DNA from 2 places in the Streptomyces sp. NPDC093546 genome. Region 2 is predicted to be linked to the other one. Evidence: riboswitches for the same ligand, from Rfam matches in the RefSeq annotation. Region 2 holds a riboswitch; the other holds the start of a gene.
What was found. Region 2 has a riboswitch for S-adenosylmethionine ahead of ACIRNI_RS10695 (aminotransferase class V-fold PLP-dependent enzyme). Riboswitches for the same ligand answer to the same signal wherever they lie in the genome.

Region 1 (7,581 bases), on a different contig from region 2:
CACGCGCCCGCCGCCTCGCGCATCTTCAGCCCCGCCTCCAGCGCCAGCCCGTACGCCCAGCCCCGTCCCAGGAAGGTCCACTGCTCCGCCGCGAGTACCGCCTCCGGCAGCGGCTCCGTCACCGCCAGCTCCGCGTCCACCGCCGCCTCGGCGACCGGCTTCACACCGGGGACGCCGCGTACGGCATCGCCGAGGCCCGCCCGCAGGAACGCCAGCGCCGTCGTCGCGAACCGCGTCTGGACCACCGACTCCTCGTCCGCCCAGTCCAGCACCGCGACCGCGTCCGCCGCCTCCATGACCGGTGTCTTCGGGTCGGCGGTCAGCGCCAGCGTCGGCACCCCGCGCCCGCGCACCTCGCCCAGCAGCCGCAGCACCTCGGTCGTCGTCCCGGAGCGGGTGATCGCCACGACCCGGTCGTACGCGCGCGAGGACGGGAACTCCGAGGCAGCGAACGCGTCGGTCTCGCCCTGCCCCGCCGCCTCCCGCAGCGCCGCGTACGCGATCGCCATGAACCACGACGTGCCGCACCCCGTCACGGCGACCCGCTCGCCGGGGCGCGGCAGCCCCTCCCCGAACGACGCGGCGGCCTCGGCGGCGCGGCGCCAGCAGGCCGGCTGGGTGGCAATCTCTGCTGCGGTACGGGACATGCGAGGGACTCCTACGGCGTCGTACGCGTACAGGTCCCTGCCGGTCTAGCAGACCGGAGTTGTGGAAGCGATACCCAGTGGTGTAGACCTCATCCCCTCGGTAGGTGAATGAAGGTGGGACAAGGCTGTGCAGCGACGCCGCTCTCTGGGACTGACCGCGGCGGTAGCCGCACTCGGCATGGCGGCGAGCCTGTCGGCCTGCGGGGCGGGTGACTCCAAGGACGTCACCCTCAAGCTGGTCGCCGCCGACTACGGAAGCAACGCCTCCAACACGTCGCAGGCGTACTGGGACAACGTTGCCAGGGAGTTCGAGAAGAGCCACCCGCACATCAAGATCGATGTGAAGGTGCTCTCCTGGAAGGACGTCGACCGCGAGGTCGCCGAGATGGTGAACCGCGGCGAGGCCCCCGACCTCGCGCAGATCGGCGCGTACGCCGACTACGCCAAGCAGGGCAAGCTCTACAAGGCGGAGGAGCTGCTTTCCGTCCCCACCCAGGCCAGGTTCCTGCCGCTGCTCGCCCGGGCCGGCGAGGTCGACCGGGTGCAGTACGGCATGCCGTTCGCCGCCAGCACGCGGCTGCTCTTCTTCAACGAGGGCCTCTTCGCCAAGGCGGGCGTCGAACCGCCGAAGAACTGGGCCGACATCGCGGCGGCCGCGCGCAAGCTGAAGGACGAGGGCGTCAAGTACCCCTTCGCGCTGCCGCTGGGCTCCGAGGAGGCCCAGGCCGAGACCATGCAGTGGATGCTCAGCGGGGGCGGCGGCTACCGCGACGACAGCGGCGGTTCGTACGAGATCGACTCCGTCGACAACGTCAAGACCTTCACGTGGCTCAAGGACGAGCTCGTCGGCCCCGGCCTGACCGGGCCCGTCGCGCCCGGCAAGCTGGACCGGCAGCAGGCGTTCGACGCCTTCACGCGCGGCGAGGTCGGCATGCTCAACGGCCACCCGACGCTGATGCAGACGGCCGAGAAGGCGGGCGTGAAGGTCGGCACGGTGCCGCTGCCGGGCGTCGACGGCAAGGCCAAGGCGGCGATGGGCGTCGCCGACTGGATGATGGCGTTCAAGCAGAACGGCCACCGGCGGGAGGCCGGCGCGTTCCTGGACTTCGTCTACCAGGACAAGAACGTGCTGGAGTTCTCCGACCGCTACGACATCCTCCCGGTGACCGTCACCGCGAACAGCGCGATGTCCGCCGATCCGGAGCACGCGGACCTGAAGGCGTTCCTGGACGCCCTGCCCACGTCGGAGCTGTACCCGGTGGGCGAGACCTCGTGGGCGAAGGTCAGCGAGAGCGTCAAGCGGAACATCGGCGAGGCGGTCGCGCCCGACGGGGACCCGGAGGCGGTGCTCCAGGGGATAGCGAAGACGGCGAAGGACGCGGAAGCGGCCGAGTAGCCGAAGTAGCTATGTTCTTCATATGACCGCCGACCTCAGTGCTCGCGACCGGGCCGTCCTCGCCATGGAGCGCCGCTCCTGGCCGGGCCCCGGCGCGAAGGAGCGGGCGATCCGGGAGCAGCTGGGCCTGTCGCCGACGCGCTACTACCAGCTGCTCAACGCCCTCCTCGACGACCCCCGCGCCCTGGAGCACGACCCGGTGACGGTCAACCGGCTGCGGCGGGTGCGGGCGGCGCGGGAGGCGCGCCGGTAGGTGTGTGCACCGGTGGAGCTGGATAGGTTTCCGCCCATGGGTACCCCACAGGACTCACAGGACTTCCTCCCCAGCCCCACCACCGCCGCCGGCCGCGAGGGCCTCGACTCCTTCCTGGCCCATCCCGAGCGGGCGGTCGTCGGCCTCGACTTCGACGGCACCCTCGCCGAGATCGTCGACGACCCCGAGCAGGCGCGCGCCCACCCCGGCGCGGTCGCCGCCCTCGCGGCGCTGGCGCCGCACGTCGCGTCCATCGCGGTGATCACCGGCCGCCCGGCCGGTGTGGCGGTGCGGTACGGCGGCTTCGCCGGCGTACCGGGCCTGGAACACCTCGTGGTCCTCGGCCACTACGGCGCCGAGCGCTGGGACGCCGTCACCGGCACGGTCCGCGCGGCCCCGGAGCACCCCGGCGTCGCGGCCGTCCGCGCGGAGCTGCCCGGCGTCCTGGACCGGGCGGGCGCGTGGCGCGGCACCTGGACGGAGGAGAAGGGCCGCGCGGTCGCGGTCCACACCCGCCGCGCGGAGGACCCGCAGGCCGCGTTCGACGCCCTGCGCGAACCCCTCGCCGAGCTCGCCACCCGCCACGGCCTGGTCCTGGAGCCCGGCCGCCTGGTCCTGGAGCTGCGGCCCCCGGGCATGGACAAGGGCGTCGCCCTCACCGACCACGTCCGCGCCACCGGCGCGGGCACGGTCGTGTACGCGGGTGACGACCTCGGCGACCTCCCCGCCTTCGCCGCCGTCGAGAAACTCCGCTCCGACGGCACGCCGGGCCTCCTGGTCTGCAGCGCCAGCGCCGAGGTCCCGGACCTCGCCACCCGCGCGGACCTGGCCGTCCCGGGCCCGCCGGCGGTGGTCGACTTCCTGGGGGCGCTGGCCCGGCGGGTGGGCTGACGCCCCCGAACCGGGGGCGTCAGCCCCCGGGAACTACCCCAGCTCCCGCAGCGCGTGCAGCTGGTCCAGGAACCACTGGTGCGGCGGAAGCGCCGTCGCCGCCGCGGCGAGGCGCTTCGTGCGTTCGTCGCGTTCCGCCGTCGGCATCGTCAGGGCCTCGTGGAGGGCCTCGGCGGTGCCGGTCACGTCGTAGGGGTTCACCGTGACCGCCTCGTCGCGCAGCTCCTCGTACGCGCCCGCCTCCCGCGACAGCACCAGCGCGCAGCCGTGGTCGGAGACGACCGGGACCTCCTTGGCGACGAGGTTCATGCCGTCGCGGATGGGGTTGACCAGGGCCACGTCCGCGAGGCGGTACGCGGCCAGCGAGCGGGCGAAGTCGTCCTCGACGTGGAGGATCACCGGGGTCCAGCCGTCGCGGCCGTACTCCGCGTTGATCTCGTCCGCGAGCTGCGACACCCGCGCCGTGTACTCGCGGTACACGGGCAGGTCCTGCCGCGAGGGGTAGGCGAAGGCGAGGTGGACCACCCGTTCGCGCCACTCGGGGCGCTGCTCCAGGAGCGTGCGGTACGCCAGCAGCCCGCGCACGATGTTCTTGGACAGCTCCGTGCGGTCCACGCGGACGATCGTCTTGCGGTCGGGACCGATCTGCTCCCGCAGCGCCGCCATCCGCTCGTCCACGTCCGCCCGCCGCGACCGCTCCCGCAGGAAGTCCGCGTCCGCGCCCAGCCCGTGCACGCCCAGGTACGTCCGCCGCCGCTGGTGGCCCGGGATGCGGTACTCGAAGCTCGGCTCCTGGTCCCGGGGCCAGTACGCCATCCCGTCGTAGTGGCCGAGCACCACCTGGCAGCAGTCCTGGAAGGCGCGCCGCCACCGCGAGGTGAGGAAGCCGAGGCGGTCCGCGCCGAGCATGCCGAGCAGCAGCTCCTCGGCGATGTCGTCGGGCAGCATCCGGAAGTACTCCGGCGGCGCCCACGGCGTGTGCGAGAAGTGCCCGATCCGCAGGTCGGGACGGAGCTCGCGCAGCATGCCGGGGGCGAGCGCCAGGTGGTAGTCCTGGATGATCACCGTCGCGCCCCGGTCCGCCTCCGCCGCCAGCGCCGCCGCGAAGGCCCGGTTGTAGAGCCGGTACGCGTCCCACTGGCGCCGGAACTCCGCGTCGTACACGGGCTCCAGCGGCGTCTGGTACAGCATGTGGTGCACGAACCACAGCACGGAGTTCGCGATGCCGTTGTACGCCGCCGCGTGCGTCGCCGCGTCGATGTCGAGCATCCGCACGCCGGGCTCGCTGATCCCGCGCCGCACCGCCTCGCGGTCGCCGTCGCTCAGCGCGGCGCACACCCACAGCGCCCCCGCGTCCGGACCGATCGCGGACAGGCCCGACACGAGCCCGCCCCCGCCGCGCCGGGCGTCGAGCGTGCCGTCCGCACGCGGCACGTAGCTGACCGGACCTCTGTTCGAAGCAACGAGAATCTGGGGCGCCATGGAGACGAACCTAGCCCGTAGCCGAAACGCTCAAACGTACGCCCGTCACGCCACGCGCCGCCGCCGTGTGTACTCCGCCACACTCGCCATCGGAGGCCGTTCCTCCGTGTCCACCGCGTGCGTCCGCGGCACGAACCCCGCCTCGCCCCGGTCGAACTGCGTCAGCCGCGGCCGCACCAGGTGCCCCCGCGACAGCCGCAGCTGCGCCGTCCGGTAGATCGCCGCCGCCATCCGCCCCAGCGCCCGGTCGTCCTGGTGCCGGTGCTTGCGCACCCCCACGTCCACCTGGGCGAGGGCGTCGAGCCCCACCGTGTGCAGCGCGTCCACCAGCAGGCCCAGTTCCACCCCGTACCCCACCGGGAACGGGAGCCGCTCCAGCAGCGAGCGCCGCGCCGCGTACTCGCCGCCCAGCGGCTGGACGAACCCGGCCAGCTGCGGCCAGTGCAGGTTCAGCAGCGGCCGCGCCACCAGCTCCGTCACCCGCCCGCCCTGGCCCGGGGAGCCCTGGCCTGCGGGGCCCGCCATCGGCCGGTCGTACATCGCCTTCACGAAGTGCACGGACGAGTTCGTCAGCAGCGGCCCGACGATCCCCGACACGAAGTCCGCCGAGAAGTCGATCAGGTCGGAGTCGACGAAGCACACGATGTCGCCGCTCGTCACGAGCAGCGACCGCCACAGCACCTCGCCCTTGCCGGGCAGCGCCGGTATCCGGGGGAGTATCGCGTCCCGGTGCTCCACCCGCGCCCCGGCCGCGCGCGCCACCTCCGCCGTACGGTCGGTCGAGCCCGAGTCGATCACCACCAGCTCGTCCACCAGCGGCACGGCCCTCGACATCAGCTCGCGGCGGATCACGGTGACGATCTCGCCGACCGTCGCCTCCTCGTTGAGCGCCGGCAGCACCACGCTCACGGTCGTCCCGCCTTTCGCCGCGAGCAGCTGGTCGAGCGGTCGCTCCGAAACGGACCAGGACCGCCGGTCCAGCCAGCGCTCCACCTCTTCCAGCACGTGATCTCCATCTCGCGTATCGGACGACCATCTCAAGCGTCCAGGGGTTCGGTTACAGTCTTGAACAACGCGGACGGCCGACACATGTCGGGTCCCCCGCGCACACAATCGAATACCGCTCATCCAGAGGGGCAGAGGGATACGGCCCGTTGAAGCCCCGGCAACCCTCCAGTCGGCACTCGCACATCTGCGCAACGCGAGGCCCCGGCTAGGGAAGGTGCCAAATCCGTCTCATGGCGAAGTGCGCCATGAGGAAGATGAGGAGAAAGGGCCTCGCCTCCATGGCTGTACAGACTGTCTCCCCCTCGGACGCCGCTCCCGGCACCGCCGCCGACACCAGCAAGAACGTCGACCTCGGGCCCGCGTCCGCCCTCTCCTGTCGCGAATGCGGCGAGCGCTTCGCCCTCGGCCCCATCTTCGCCTGCGAGCACTGTTTCGGGCCGCTCGAGATCGCGTACGACCTGCCGAGCGGCGACCCCGAGGCCCTGCGCAAGCGCATCGAGGCCGGGCCCGCCAACATCTGGCGGTACGCACCGCTGCTGCCCGTCCCCGCCGACGTCGCGGACAAGCCGAACCTGAACCCGGGCTGGACCAAGCTCGTCCAGGCCGACAACCTCGCCCGCGAGCTCGGCGTCGAGCCCGGCAAGCTCTTCGTCAAGGACGACTCCGGCAACCCGACGCACTCCTTCAAGGACCGCGTCGTCGCCCAGGCCCTGGAGGCCGCCCGCGCCTTCGGCTTCACCACCCTGTCCTGCTCCTCCACCGGCAACCTGGCGGGCGCGGTCGGCGCCGCCGCCGCCCGGGCCGGCTTCCGCTCCTGCGTGTTCATCCCGCACGACCTGGAGCAGGGCAAGGTCGTCATGGCCGCCGTGTACGGCGGAGAGCTCGTCGGCATCGAGGGCAACTACGACGACGTCAACCGCTTCTGCTCCGAGCTCATCGGCGACCCGCTCGGCGAGGGCTGGGGCTTCGTGAACGTCAACCTCCGCCCGTACTACGCCGAGGGCTCGAAGACGCTCGCGTACGAGATCTGCGAGCAGCTCGGCTGGAAGCTGCCGGACCAGATCGTCATCCCGATCGCCTCCGGCTCGCAGCTGACGAAGATCGACAAGGGTCTGCAGGAGCTCATCAAGCTGGGCCTGGTCGAGGACAAGCCGTACAAGATCTTCGGCGCCCAGGCGGAGGGCTGCTCCCCGGTGTCGGCGGCCTTCAAGGCCGGTCACGACGTCGTACGGCCCCAGAAGCCGAACACCATCGCCAAGTCGCTCGCCATCGGCAACCCCGCCGACGGCCCGTACGTCCTGGACATCGCCCGCCGCACGGGCGGCGCGGTCGAGGACGTCGACGACGAGCAGGTGGTCGACGCGATCAAGCTGCTGGCCCGTACGGAGGGCATCTTCGCCGAGACGGCGGGCGGTGTGACCGTGGGCGTGACGAAGAAGCTGGTCGAGGCCGGTCGGCTCGACCCGTCCCTGACCACGGTCGTGCTCAACACGGGCGACGGCCTGAAGACCCTCGACGCCGTGGCCGACACCTCGCAGGCGACCGCCGTCATCCGCCCGAGCCTGGACGCGTTCCGCGACGCGGGCCTGGCCTGACCGCCCCCCACTCCGTACCGGGCTCGTACCGCTCGTACTGAAAGGCATCACGACATGAGCGTCAACGTGCGCATCCCCACCATCCTCCGCACGTACACGGGCGGCCAGGCCGAGGTGAAGGCGGAGGGCGCGACCCTCGCCGAGGTCATCGAGTCGCTGGAGAAGAACCACCCGGGCATCGCCGCCCGCGTCCTGGACGACCAGGGCAAGCTGCGCCGCTTCGTCAACGTGTACGTCAACGACGACGACGTCCGCTTCGAGCAGGGTCTGGAGACCGCCACGCCGGACGGCGCGGGCGTGTCGATCATT
Region 2 (7,581 bases):
CCGCGCATCTGGTGCTGCAGTCCCGCTCGGCCCGCTCCTCGGTGCTGGTGCCGCTGGTGGTGGCGGCCGCGGCGGCCGCCGGGGTCAATCCGGTCACGGCCGCGCTGGCGTCCACCGCCGCGGCCGGGTTCTGCCACACGCTGCCCGCGTCGGCCAAGCCGGTGGCCCTCTTCGCGGACGTACCGGACGGCGTGCCCACCTACGCGCCGCGCGACCTGCTGCGGCTGTCGGCCGTGCTGGCCCCGCTCACCGCGGGCGTGGTGCTGCTGTTCGCCCTGACCGTCTGGCCGCTGCTCGGCGTGCCCGTCCTCCTGGAGTCCCGCCCATGAGCCACTCGTACCGCATCGCCGTCGCGCCCAGCGGCTTCAAGGAGTCCCTGTCGGCGCGGCAGGCCGCCGAGTCCATCGCCGAGGGGGTGCGGCGGGTCCTGCCGGGCGCGCGGCTGGACCTGATCCCGCTGGTCGACGGCGGCGAGGGTACGGCGGAGGCGCTGGCCGCCGCGACCGGCGGGCGCCTGGTGGAGTGCGTGGCGACCGGGCCGCTGGGCTCACCCGTGAACAGCCACTTCGCGCTGCTGGGCGACGGCTCGGCGGTGGTGGAGATGGCCGCCGTCGCGGGCCTCGCGCTGGTGGGGCCCGGCCGCCGCGACCCCGGCGCCACGACCACGTACGGCGTCGGCGAACTGCTGCGCGCGGCCCTGGACTCCGGTGCCCGCCGCATCCTCGTCGGCTGCGGCGACTCCGGTACGTCGGACGGGGGTGCCGGGGCGCTCCAGGCGCTGGGCGTGCGCCTGCTCGACGCGGACGGCCGCGAACTCCCGCGCGGCGGCGCGGCTCTGGGGCGGCTCGCGGCCATCGACCCGAGCGGGCTCGACCCGCGCCTCGCGGAGGCCGAGCTGCTGGTGGCGTGCAACCCGTACAACGTGCTGTGCGGCGAGCGCGGCGTGGCCCGGGTCTTCGGCCCCCAGAAGGGCGCCTCCCCCGTTCAGGTGGAAGTCCTGTCGGCGGCTCTGGAGCACTGGGCGGCGGCGCTGACGGAGGCGTTCGCCCCGGCCGCCGACCTGCGCGGGGCGCCCGGAACCGGGGCGTCCGGGGGCCTGGGAGCGGGGCTCGCGGCGCTCGGGGCCCGGCTGCTGCCCCGGTTCGAGGTGCTGCTCGACGGGCTGGACCTCGACGCGCGCCTGGCCCGCGCGGACCTGGTCATCACGGGCGAGGGCGCCCTCGACGCGCAGACCGTGCGCGGGAAGATCCCCGGCGAGGTGGCGCGCCGCGCCCGGGAGGCCGGGGTGCCGGTCCTCGCGCTGGCCGGCACGCTGGGCCCCGGCGCCCGCGACGCGGGGCTCGACGCCTACGAGTCGCTCGCGCCCGGGCCCGTCCCGCTCCAGGAGGCCCTGGAGCGGGCGGCCGAGCTGCTGGCGGACGCGGCCGAGCGGGCGCTGCGCACGGTGCTGGTGGGCACGCGACTGGTCAGCCGCGGTCGGGCACACAACGCCCGTCCTCCGTACGGTAGTTCCACTTCGCCCCGTCCCGCACGAGCTCCTTCACGGCCCGAACGAACCGGTCGACGTGCTCATCCGGCGTCCCCGCCCCGAAGCTGACCCGGATCGCGTTGAGCGACTTCTCGCCGGGCGGCGCCGCCTCGGGCGCGCCGCACTCGCCGATCTGCTGCGGGTCGCTGCCGAGCAGGGTCCGCACGAGCGGGTGGGCGCAGAACAGGCCGTCGCGCACGCCGATGCCGTACTCGGCGGAGAGCGCCGCCGCGAAGTGCGAGCTGTTCCAGCCGTCGACCACGAAGGAGATGACGCCGACACGCGGGGCATCGTCGCCGAAGAGCGACAGCACCCGCACCTCGGGAACCTCTGCCAGGCCCTCGCGCACCTTGCCGATCAGGTACCGCTCGCGGGCCACCAGGTCGTCGAAGCCGGCCTCGGTGAGCGCCTTGCAGGCGGAGGCGATGGCGTACGCGCCGATGACGTTCGGCGAGCCGGCCTCGTGGCGGGCCGCGGTGGTGTGCCACTCGACGTCGACGCCGCCGTCGGCGCGCCGGGCCACCGTGCGGGAGGCGCCGCCGCCCGCCAGGTACGGCTCGGCCTCGCTCAGCCAGTCGGCCCGCCCGGCGAGCACGCCGGAGCCGAAGGGCGCGTACAGCTTGTGCCCGGAGAAGGCGACCCAGTCGACGTCCAGCTCGCGCACGGAGACCGGGTGGTGGGGCGCCAACTGGGCTGCGTCCAGCACGATGCGCGCGCCGTGCGCGTGGGCGGCGGCGGCGAGCTCCCGCACCGGCCACAGCTCGCCGGTGACGTTGGACGCGCCGGTGACGCAGACGAGGGCCGGGCCGTAGGGGTCGCGGTCGGCGAGCGCCCGCTCCAGTGTGTCGACCGTCTCGCCCGGCGTGCGGGGCGCGTTGAGGTAGGTGACGCGGGCGTCCCTCCAGGGCAGCAGCGAGGCGTGGTGCTCGGTCTCGAAGACGAAGACCTGGCAGTCGGCGGGCAGGGCGGCGGCCAGCAGGTTCAGCGAGTCGGTCGTGGAGCGGGTGAAGACGATCTGGTCGTCCTCGCGGCAGTCGAGGAACTCGGCGACGGTGGCGCGGCTGTTCTCGAACAGGTCGGTCGACAGCTGCGAGAGGTACCCGGCGCCCCGGTGCACGCTGCCGTAGTACGGGGCGTACGCGGCGACGTCGTCCCACACCCGCTGCAGCGCGGGCGCGCTGGCGGCGTAGTCGAGCGCGGCGTAGGTGACCTCGCCACCGGTGACGAGCGGCACGGTGACATCCCGGCCCAGAACGGGCAGCGGCGTACAAACGGACTGGTCGGCGGCAGCGGTGAAGACAGACATGGCGAACTCCCGTACAGGGCAGGCGAATTCCACGCGTCAACGCACAGGGGTGCGGACGCGACGGAAGGAAAAAGGGGATGCCGAAGAAGGGGCGAGACGCCCTATCGCATTCGCTTGCTCACGAGACTGCTCCCTCGAGGACCAGGACCCCAGGGTGTGCAGGGGTCCGCGCTTGCCGCAGACCTCGCTGCCTGCGACCTGGTCTTCACCCGGGGCACCCCGCCACGGACGGAGGGTTGCCGGACAGCGGGCCGGGGCCGTAGTCGCTGTCACTCATGACCTTGAATGGCATCTTGCCATACGTCTCGGCATGCGCAAGGCGCAGTCCGCCATCCGGACTGCGCCTTGCCTCACACCTACGCCCGCTCGCGCGTTCAGCGGTGACTGGCCTCCACCCACCGGTCGAGGGCCGCGCGCGCCGCGCCGGAGTCGATCGACTCGGCCGCCTTGGCCATGCCCGCCCGGATCTGGTCGGCGAGCGGCGCGTCCGTCGGCTCCAGCGCCACCAGCGCCGCCGCCGAGTTGAGCAGCACCGCGTCCCGCACCGGCCCGGTCTCCCCGGCGAGCAGCCGGCGCGCCACGTCGGCGTTGTACGAGGCGTCCGCCCCGCGCAGGGCCTCGACCGGTACGAGCGCGATGCCCACGTCCCGCGGGTCGAAGGCCTCCTCGCGCACGGCCCCGTCGCGTACCACCCACACCTTCGAGGTGGCGGTGGTGGTCAGCTCGTCCAGCCCGTCGTCGCCGCGGAAGACCAGTGCGGAGGAGCCGCGCTCGGCGAGGACCCCGGCCAGGATGGGCGCCATGCGGGCGTCCGCCACACCGGTGGCCTGGGCCTTGACCCGGGCGGGGTTGGTGAGCGGGCCGAGGAAGTTGAAGGTGGTGCGGATGCCGAGCTCCTTGCGGGCGGCGGCCACGTGGCGCAGCGCGGGGTGGAACTTCACCGCGAAGCAGAAGGTGACGCCGGCTTCCTCGGCGACCTCGGCGACCCGCCGGGGCGTCAGCTCCAGATTGACGCCCAGCTTCTCCAGGACGTCCGAGGCGCCGGAGGCGGAGGACGCGGCGCGGTTGCCGTGCTTGACGACCTTGGCGCCGGTGCCGGCGACGACGATCGCCGACATGGTGGAGATGTTGACGGTCTTGGCGCCGTCGCCGCCCGTGCCGACGATGTCGACGGACGGGCCGGGCACCTCGATCAGGTTGGCGTGCGCGTACATCGTCCGGACGAGGCCGGAGATCTCCTCGACGGTCTCGCCCTTGGCGCGCAGCGCCACCGCGAAGCCGGCGATCTGGGCGTCGGTGGCCTCGCCGCGCATGATGCGGTCCATCGCCCACGCCGTGTCGTCGGCGCTCTGGTCGCGGCCCTCGAGCAGGCCGTTCAACACCACGGGCCAGGAGCGGCCCGCCGAGCTCGGTCCTCCAGCGGGTTGCACAGCGCTCATGGTCGCTCCTGGTGTCCGTGTGTACGGGGATGACCACAGCCTATCGAGCCACGGGCACGGCACAGAGCCCCGTCCGGTGAATGGACGGGGCTCTGTGCGGTGTGGCGACCGTGAGGTCAGGCGGCGAGTGCCGGTCGATCAGTGGTGGCCGTGGCCACTGGTGATCTCCTTGTACTCCTCCACGCTGGCCTTCGGGATCTGGTTGCCGTCGCCGAAGTAGCCCTTGCTGAGCTTGGCGCGGAGCTTCTCCGTGCGGGTCGGCTTGCGCTCGACGCCGTTCTCGTCGACCGTCGGGCCGATCTCGGCCGGCGTGTACTGCTCGTGCGCGGTGAGCGCGTGCAGCTGGGCCTGGCTGAGGGGCTCGTGGATCTCGACGAACTCGCCGTGCGGCAGGCGCTTGATGATGCCGGTCTCCCGGCCGTGCAGCACCTTGTCCTTGTCGCGCCGCTGCAGACCCAGGCAGATCCGCTTGGTGACGACGAAGGCGATGACCGGACCGAGGAAGAAGAAGATCCGGACGAACCACGTGATCGCGTTGATCGACAGGTGGAAGTGGGTGGCGAAGATGTCGTTGCCGCCACCGATCAGCATGATCATGTACGCGGTCACCCAGGCGACACCGAGCGCGGTCCGGGTCGGCGCGTTGCGGGGCCGGTCCAGCAGGTGGTGCTCCCGCTTGTCACCGGTGATCCACGACTCGATGAACGGGTACAGCGCGATCGCGGCGAGCATGATGCCGAAGACGACCAGCGGGATGAACACACCCAGGACGAGCGTGTGACCCCACAGGTTGATCTCCCAGCCCGGCATGACACGGATCAGACCCTCGGCGAAGCCCATGTACCAGTCGGGCTGGGCGCCGGTGGACACCTGGTCCGGGCGGTACGGGCCGAGCGCCCAGATCGGGTTGATCGTGAACAGCGCCGCGATGATCGAGATGACACCGAAGACCAGGAAGAAGAAGCCTCCGGCCTTGGCCATGTACACCGGCAGCAGCGGCATGCCGACGACGTTCTTGTTCGTCCGGCCGGGGCCGGGGAACTGCGTGTGCTTGTGGTAGAAGACCAGGATCAGGTGCGCCACCACGAGGCCGAGCATGATGCCCGGCAGCAGCAGGATGTGGATCGAGTAGAACCGGGCGATGATGTCGTGGCCCGGGAACTCGCCGCCGAACAGGAACATCGAGATGTACGTGCCGACGATCGGCGTGGACAGGATCGCGCCCTGGGTGAAGCGGACACCGGTGCCGGAGAGCAGGTCGTCCGGGAGCGAGTAACCGGTGAAACCGGTGAACATGCCGAGGACGAACAGCAGGAAGCCGAACAGCCAGTTGACCTCACGCGGCTTGCGGAACGCGCCGGTGAAGAAGACGCGCATCATGTGCACGAACATGCCCGCGATGAAGATCAGCGCGGCCCAGTGGTGGATCTGCCGGATGAGCAGACCACCGCGGACGTCGAAGCTGATGTCCAGGGTCGAGGCGTACGCCTCGGTCATGCGGATGCCCTGCATCGGCACGTACGAGCCGTGGTACTCGATCTCGTTCATGCTCGGGTGGAAGAACAGCGTCAGGTACACACCCGTGAGGATGATGATGATGAAGCTGTAGAGGCAGATCTCACCCAGCATGAAGGACCAGTGGTCCGGGAAGATCTTCCGCATGTTGGCCTTGGCCAGGGAGTAGATCCCCAGACGGCCGTCGGCCCAGTCGGCCACCCGCTCGCCGGCGGGCGCCTTCCGCTGTGCGTCTGTTGCGGTCGTGGTGCTCATCCGCGCTCCCAGAATGCAGGACCGACGGGCTCCTCGAAGTCGCCGAGCGCCTCGAGGAAGCCCTCGTCATTGACGCCGATCCGCAGCTGCGGAAGGGCGTGACCGGCCGGGCCGAAGATGACGCGGGCGCCGTCGGAGAGGTCGAAGGTGGACTGGTGGCACGGGCAGAGGACGTGGTGGGTCTGCTGCTCGTACAGGGAGATCGGGCAGCCCACGTGGGTGCAGATCTTGGAGAAGGCCACGATGCCCTCGTGCGACCACTCGAGCTCGCGCTTGTCCTTGATGTCCTCCGGCTGGATCCGGACGATCATCAAGGCGTCCTTGGCGATCTTCGTGTTGAACTCGTGGTCGTGCTCCTCCAGGCCCTCGGGCTTGGCGAAGGTCAGCGAACCCACCGCGACGTCCTCGGGACGCAGCGGCTCGTTCGTGTTCATGTTGATGAGCTGCTTGCCCTTGGCCCACGACGTGTGGAACAGCTTCTTCTCGGGCATCGGGCCCAGCTCGCGCAGCAGCACCACGCCGGAGAGCGGCACCATGGCCAGCGCGCCGAACATCGTGTTGCGGATCAGCGGGCGGCGGCCGATCGCGGACTCCCGCGCGCCGTCCGCGAAGTCGGCCATGACCTTGGCCTTGACCTCGGGCTCGGCCTCGATCGGGTGACGGTCGTCGGCGACCTCGTGGTCGGACATCAGGGTGCGGGCCCAGTGGACCGCGCCCGCGCCGATGCAGAAGAGCGCGATGCCGAGCGTCAGGCCGAGCGACAGGTTGGTCGCGCTGACGTGGCCGAGCGGCCAGACGTACACGATCTTGTCGACCGGGAAGATCACGAACGAGGCGATGAAGCCGATCGTGGCCAGCATCGACAGCGTGAACAGCAGGGCGACCGTGCGCTCGGACCGCTTGGCGGCCCGCTCGTCGATGTCCTGGATGCGCGGCTTGTGGGGCGGCAGCCCCGGGTCGGCGAACGGGTTCTCGGCTACCGCCGTGCCGTGCGCGGCGTCCTGCTTGTGCGGCAGGCTCTCTTCGGAAATGTCTTGGCTACTCATGACTTCTTGGCCTTAGCGGTGTGGGCCGCGACCCAGACGGCAACAGCGATCAGCGAACCCAGACCGAAGATCCAGCCGAACAGGCCCTCGCTGACCGGTCCCAGACCGCCCAGCGCGAAGCCGCCGGGAGTCGGGGTCTCGTCACCGTTCACGGTCTTGATGTACGCGATGATGTCCTTCTTCTCCTTCTCCGGCATGGTCGTGTCGGGGAAGGACGGCATGTTCTGCGGGCCGGTCTCCATGGCCTCGTAGATGTGCTTCTCGCTCACGTCCTCGAGGCTGGGCGCCCACTTGCCGTTGGTGAGCGCACCACCCTCGCCGGTGAAGTTGTGGCACTGGGCACAGTTCGTGCGGAACAGGTCACCACCGCGGGCGATGTTCGCCCCTTCGGGGCTGTACTGCTTCTCGGTCGGCGTGACCGGACCGGGGCCCAGGGACGCGATGTACGCGGCGAGCTGGTCGATCTGCGCCTGCGAGTAGATCTTCTTCTTC

Region 1: linked by a shared signal. The riboswitch ahead of thrC (threonine synthase) and the one ahead of ACIRNI_RS10695 (aminotransferase class V-fold PLP-dependent enzyme) in region 2 are both predicted to bind S-adenosylmethionine.

The regions. Positions count from the first base shown of each region.
Region 1 covers NZ_JBIWJG010000003.1:105,161-112,741, forward strand. The annotation lists gene ACIRNI_RS06890 (SIS domain-containing protein) at 1-647, opposite strand, end outside; gene ACIRNI_RS06895 (extracellular solute-binding protein) at 826-2,043, shown strand; gene ACIRNI_RS06900 (DUF3263 domain-containing protein) at 2,066-2,296, shown strand; gene otsB (trehalose-phosphatase) at 2,333-3,187, shown strand; gene ACIRNI_RS06910 (trehalose-6-phosphate synthase) at 3,221-4,669, opposite strand; gene ACIRNI_RS06915 (glucosyl-3-phosphoglycerate synthase) at 4,715-5,674, opposite strand; SAM riboswitch class I at 5,791-5,938, shown strand; gene thrC (threonine synthase) at 5,932-7,272, shown strand; gene ACIRNI_RS06925 (ubiquitin-like small modifier protein 1) at 7,327-7,581, shown strand, end outside.
Region 2 covers NZ_JBIWJG010000004.1:221,193-228,773, reverse strand. The annotation lists gene ACIRNI_RS10705 (SLC13 family permease) at 1-329, shown strand, start outside; partial or broken gene ACIRNI_RS10700 (glycerate kinase) at 326-1,509, shown strand; gene ACIRNI_RS10695 (aminotransferase class V-fold PLP-dependent enzyme) at 1,467-2,834, opposite strand; SAM riboswitch class IV at 2,998-3,115, opposite strand; gene trpD (anthranilate phosphoribosyltransferase) at 3,209-4,273, opposite strand; gene ACIRNI_RS10685 (cytochrome bc complex cytochrome b subunit) at 4,412-6,043, opposite strand; gene ACIRNI_RS10680 (Rieske 2Fe-2S domain-containing protein) at 6,040-7,089, opposite strand; gene ACIRNI_RS10675 (c-type cytochrome) at 7,086-7,581, opposite strand, start outside.